2 regions of the Serratia sp. L9 genome follow, and region 2 is predicted to be linked to the other one. Evidence: predicted binding sites of a transcription regulator. Region 2 holds the regulator's gene; the other holds the start of a gene.
The links. The regulator ArgR, encoded in region 2, controls arginine synthesis, uptake and breakdown. The targets are predictions, from matches to a motif close to ANTGAATAAAAATACANT.
Positions count from the first base shown of each region.

Region 1: argA (amino-acid N-acetyltransferase) is a predicted target of ArgR. The motif match lies at 1,344-1,361, and genes of this name have one in related genera.

Region 1 is NZ_CP192591.1:2,301,410-2,304,620, reverse strand. It holds gene amiC (N-acetylmuramoyl-L-alanine amidase AmiC) at 1-1,040, opposite strand, end outside; gene argA (amino-acid N-acetyltransferase) at 1,376-2,719, shown strand; gene ACQ86O_RS10925 (hypothetical protein) at 2,945-3,211, shown strand, end outside.
Region 2 is NZ_CP192591.1:583,859-587,069, forward strand. It holds gene ACQ86O_RS02780 (helix-turn-helix domain-containing protein) at 1-69, shown strand, start outside; gene mdh (malate dehydrogenase) at 138-1,076, opposite strand; gene argR (transcriptional regulator ArgR) at 1,545-2,015, shown strand; gene yhcN (peroxide/acid stress response protein YhcN) at 2,542-2,805, shown strand; gene yhcN (peroxide/acid stress response protein YhcN) at 2,939-3,202, shown strand.

The DNA.
Region 1 (3,211 bases), 1.7 Mb from region 2:
TTAATTTTACCCATTCGGTTAAGCACTTCCTTACCGAATTTCAGGCTGTCATTCACGGTGGCGGTCTGCAGCAGATCAAACATGGTGTGGTCCAGATAGCGATCGCCACTTTTACTCACCCCGCCAATTTCATCGGAGGCGTTTTGCGTCTGAGCCAGAAACTTGGCGGCGTTACTGGTGGCCCCTTTGGTGGACAGAGCAAACACCGAGGAGCCCCGCGCCGCACGACTGGTAAAGGCATCGGCATGGATAGAGACAAACAGATCGGCCCGTTGCTTACGCGCTTTGGCAACGCGCACCTTAAGTGGAATAAACACATCTTCATTGCGCGTCATAAACACTTTCATGTTCGGCTCACGCTTGATAAGCGCACTGAGCCGGCGGGCAATCTGCAATACGATATCTTTTTCACGCGTTTTATTTTTGCCGATGGCGCCGGGATCTTCACCGCCATGCCCAGGATCGAGCATGATCACAATAGGCCGGTCACGCCCCGCCTTTCCGGGCTGTGGCGCTTCTGCCGGTAACGATCGCTCCAGATCACCTTTATTGTAATCTTCCAGCAATGCCAGTAGCGGATCATACTCTTCACCGGTGCCCCCTTTGGTTGGATAGAGATCCATCACCAGGCGGTTGCGGTATTCAGAAACGGGTGAAAGAGTAAACATATGCGGACTGACGCTTTGCTTAAGTTCCAGCACCAATCTGACGGTATTTTTATCGAACTGGCCAACCCGCGCCTGTTTCAGATAAGGGTCTTCATTGCGGACTTGCCCGGCAATGCCCTTAAGTACGCTGTTGAGTTGAACGCCTTCCACATCCACCACAATGCGATCGGGATTTGTCAGGGCAAACTGTTTGTATTTCAGTGGAACATTAGATTCCAGCGTCACTCGGGTGTAAGTCGAGGAAGGCCAGACACGTACGGCAATCACATGAGAAGCAGCGGCGAAACCAATTCGGCTCACACTCAGCAACCAGGTTGCAGCTACCCCCTGCAACAAACGACGGCGGCCCGGATTGTGGTTAGAGTTAGGCATGCGGCTCCGGCATTGGAAATGATTAAAAAAACTGCAAGAAAATAACATATCCAACGTCATTGGAGTGGCAGGTAGGCGGCAACTGCGCACATCCCGGTGAGCTCACTCAAGTAAGTCATGCGGATGGGCAAGGGCAGCCTGCAACCCTGCGGCTTCAAGTAACAAGGATAGAATGGCGAAAACTTTAACTAATCCTTCTGGCGCTGTCATCCGAAAATCTTTTAATGGTTTTTCAATTTATTAATCAGTTTGCGTACTTAGCAGAAAAACTTAGGCAATTTCCCACTTGCCATCAGGGCAATAAAAGAATAAAAATACAAAAATACCGTATAAATATGCAAAGAGGTCTTGCCGTGAAGGAACGTAGTACAGAGCTGGTTCAAGGATTCCGTCACTCAGTTCCCTATATCAATGCGCACCGTGGCAAGACGTTTGTCGTCATGCTGGGCGGCGAAGCCATCGAACATGAGAACTTCTCCAGTATCGTCAACGATATCGGGCTGTTGCACAGTCTTGGGATCCGTTTGGTAGTGGTATATGGCGCGCGCCCGCAGATTGACAGCAATCTGGCGCTGCATAACTACGAACCCATTTACCATAAGCATACCCGCGTCACCGATGCCCATACGCTGGAACTGGTCAAGCAGGCGGCGGGTTTGCTGCAGCTGGACATCACCGCACGGCTCTCGATGAGCCTGAATAACACCCCGCTGCAAGGGGCGCATATCAACGTGGTGAGCGGTAACTTTATTATTGCTCAACCGTTGGGGGTGGATGATGGCGTAGATTATTGCCACAGCGGCCGTATCCGCCGTATCGACGAAGAAGCGATTCATCGCCAGCTAGACAGCAACGCCATCGTGCTGATTGGCCCGGTGGCGGTGTCGGTGACCGGCGAAAGTTTTAACCTGACCTCGGAAGAGGTGGCCACGCAGTTGGCGATCAAACTGAAAGCAGAGAAAATGATCGGCTTTTGCTCATCGCAAGGCGTGACCAATGAGGAAGGCAATATTCTGTCCGAACTGTTCCCCAACGATGCACAACAGCGTATTGAGCGGTTGGAAGAGTCAGGTGATTATCATTCTGGAACGGTGCGTTTCCTGCGCGGTGCGGTAAAGGCCTGCCGCAGCGGCGTGCGCCGCAGCCACCTGATCAGCTATCTGGAAGATGGCGCGTTAGTGCAGGAATTGTTCTCACGCGACGGTATCGGCACCCAGATCGTAATGGAGAGTGCCGAACAGGTGCGCCGCGCCACCATCAACGATATCGGCGGGATATTGGAACTGATCCGCCCGCTGGAACAGCAAGGGATCCTGGTTCGCCGCTCGCGGGAACAGCTGGAAATGGAAATTGACAAGTTCACCATTATTGAGCGCGATAACCTGACCATTGCCTGTGCGGCCCTCTATCCTTTCCCGGAAGACAAGATTGGCGAGATGGCCTGCGTGGCCGTACACCCGGATTACCGCAGTTCGTCACGAGGGGAAATGCTGTTACACCGGGTAGAAAGCCAGGCACGCCAGATGGGGCTGCAGAAGCTGTTTGTGCTGACTACTCGCAGCATCCACTGGTTCCAGGAACGGGGCTTCACCCCGGCAGAAGTCGACGTTCTGCCAATGCAAAAGCAGGAGCTGTACAACTACCAACGCCGCTCGAAAATCCTGCTGGCCGATCTTTGATCCTAGCCTCATTGGGATAGGTGGCCATACTGGCATAACACTACATTTACCAATATAACGGCACGTCATCGTGCCGTTATTTAGATGAGAATTGCCTCACACCAGCACATGCAACAACTCTGCGCGGGTCCCTGATAAACCCCTGTGGTCAGTCGGTTCTTTTGCGCCGGAGTTTAGCCTAGAATAGAGCGCTTGCTTACGTGTTGATAGAAAAGGAAAGCTATCATGCCCGATCGTTCCTTGATCTTTTTTTATGCTTTTATGTTCTGCGCGATTATTTATATCATTATAAAAATCACCCGTGACACCCACCGTCTCTATTCCCTGGCGTATTTATTATGCCTATTGGCAAGTATAGCGTTTGTCTCGCACTTCTATCCCAACAGGTCAGGCCTTTGGGCGCTAGGGTTGTCTTTTGTTATTTGCTTTGCAGGCCACGTTATTTTCTTCCTGGTACAATTACGTCTGAGAGTAAAGCGATTCAAAAACCAA
Region 2 (3,211 bases):
TGGCCAAGCAGATATTTTGATCCACGCACGCATCATCTGCTGGATCGAAAAGGTCGAATGAAATCATGAGAAAACAAAAAACCGCCGGAGTTTGCCCCGGCGGCTTATGCAATACCAATACGGCTTATGTTTGGGGATCAGTTATTGATAAATTTCTCACCCAACTCGATATCTTTGTGCAGCACATCCAGCATTTCGTTCAACGCTTTTTGTTCAAAGGCGCTCAGGGTGCCGATGTCTTTACGTTCTTCAACACCGTTTTTACCCAGCACCAGCGGTTGTGCGAAGAAGCGGGCATATTTGCCATCACCTTCAACATAAGCACATTCCACGACGCCTTTTTCACCGCTCAATGCACGCACCAGCGACAGGCCAAAACGCGCTGCAGCCTGCCCCATAGATAGAGTTGCAGAGCCGCCACCGGCTTTGGCTTCAACGACTTCGGTACCTGCGTTCTGGATACGTTTAGTCAGATCAGCCACTTCCTGATCGCTAAAGCTTACGCCAGGGATCTGTGACAGCAGAGGCAAAATAGTCACGCCAGAGTGGCCGCCAATAACCGGCACATCCAGTTCTTCTGGCTTTTTGCCTTTCAGCTCAGCCACAAAGGTGTTGGAACGGATGATATCCAGCGATGTCACGCCAAACAGTTTGTTCTTGTCGTAAACGCCAGCTTTCTTCAATACTTCGGCAGCAATGGCAACGGTGGTGTTTACCGGGTTGGTGATAATCCCGATGCAGGCTTTCGGACAGGTTTTAGCCACTTGCTCGATCAGGTTACGCACGATACCGGCGTTGACGTTGAACAGATCTGAACGATCCATGCCTGGTTTACGCGCAACACCAGCAGAAATCAGCACCACATCCGCACCTTGCAGCGCAGGGGTTGCATCTTCACCGCCGAAGCCTTTGATTTTAACTGCGGTTGGGATATGGCTTAAATCGACGGCAACGCCTGGGGTAACAGGGGCAATGTCGTAGAGAGAGAGTTCAGAACCTGAAGGAAGCTGGGTCTTGAGTAGAAGGGCGAGCGCCTGGCCGATACCGCCAGCAGCACCGAGAACTGCAACTTTCATCCTATACTCCTTTATTTTTTATCTTGAATATAAAAGCGCCGTGAATTCTTGGTCTCGGACCTTAATTTATCACACCTTTAAAAACAACCTCTTAACAGTCGGTTTTAGATCTGGCGCAATAAAATGATCGTTGTTGCGGTCATTCTAAATTAAAAAGCTTACGCATTAAGGGCATAGCGCACACTAATCAAAAATAGTGCGAGACACTTCACGTTCGCGTTAACCGGCCGTTACATTACACCCTTACATAACATCAGAACAACATCATTTTAATAACATCTTCTTTACCAGAGAGCTGGCTCGCTTCCCTCATTGAAAGGGCATATTCATGAGCTTCGGATTTTGTTAAAATCTCTCCCTTTCCTTGACTCTAGGGCATTACTATTTCCCCAGCCCTGATCTGTATTGCATAAAAATTCATTTATATGCATAATAATGAACTCCATTACCAACAGTCTACGGTGCAAAATGCGTAATCCCGCAAAACAGGAAGATCTGATCAAGGCGTTTAAGGCGTTATTGAAAGAAGAAAAATTCAGTTCTCAAGGCGAGATCGTTTTGGCGCTGCAAGAAGAAGGCTTTGAGAATATTAACCAATCCAAGGTATCACGCATGCTGACCAAGTTCGGTGCAGTGCGCACGCGTAATGCCAAAATGGAGATGGTGTACTGCCTTCCGGCCGAACTCGGTGTGCCAACCACCACCAGTCCGTTGAAGAATCTGGTACTGGATGTCGACCATAATGATGCCGTTGTGGTGATCCATACCAGCCCTGGCGCAGCACAATTGATCGCCCGCCTGTTAGACTCACTGGGCAAATCGGAAGGGATCCTGGGCACAATTGCTGGTGATGATACTATTTTTGTTACCCCGGCCAGCACTTTTACCGCACGCCAGCTGTATGAAGCCATTCTTTCGTTGTTCGAGCAGGAACTCTGATGCCTTGAGCTATACCGCTAGATTTGAAGCGGTCGCTATGCGACAAGGTTAGCATTGCAGGAGCGCTGTTATCCGGCGCCCTTAAGGTTTGCGCCCGCAGACGCCAAGCCGCTTTTACCAGGCGGCAGCCATAACTCTCTGCCGCACGTTATTAGCCTCTTCTTAACCCTTTGTTTACCACCTCAGTTTTTTTACTGCGCCCCTACCATGTTTAAAACTGCTTATCAGCCCACCCACAGCACATTTAAATGACAATTTAAGCTGGCTAGTGAGAGTCACTGGTTAATTCCGCACTTTTGGTCAAAAACACTTACCCCATTGATATTACATAAATTTAACATTGAAAGAACGTTTTATAAGCGCTTTTTATTCCATTCGGTTATTAAAAACCGTACTGAACCGAATAAAGTTTCACTAGAAATTGTTAGCTTCCTATTAATTTTTACAGTTACTAGATGTATACTCATTTTCGTGACGTAAATCACAGTTCATTGGAACTGATAAAAGAATACGAAGAGGATAAATCATGAACATTAAAACTACTGTAGCAACAATTAGCCTGCTTTCTATGCTGTCTTTCGGTGCTTTTGCAGCACAGTCAATTGACGCGTCTCAGGCACAAAAACTGCAATCTGCCGGCACCATTACCGTCAGCGGCGTAGGCTCTGCACCTTCAGATATTCGTCAGGCACTGTCTGCCAAAGCCGATGCTCAAGGCGCGACGGCTTACCGTGTCATCGAAGCTCGCAGTGAAGGCAACTACCACGCGACTGCGGAAATTTATAAATAATTACAATGTGTTATGCGATTTTCGCACAGTAATTCTCTGGTAAAAATCACGTTAGATAACAGCCTTCAAGTATAAAAAACGCTGTAAAGCCCTTCCAGGCCGTTATCTTCGAGCCATCAAGGATCCAAGTATCATGAACATGAAAACAACCATCGCTGCAATTAGCCTGCTCTCTGCCGTTTCTTTCGGTGCCTCTGCTGCCACCCTGGTGACAGATGCCCAGGCCAGCAATATGCAATCTATCGGCACCATTACCGCTAGCGGTGTGACCGGCGCACCTTCCAATATCCGTCAGGCGCTGTCTGATAAAGCTGACCAGCAAGGCGCTAAAGCCTATCGCGTTGTCGAAGCCTATGAAAACGGCAACTGGCACGCCACTGCAGAAATTTATAAATAATAATTCAGG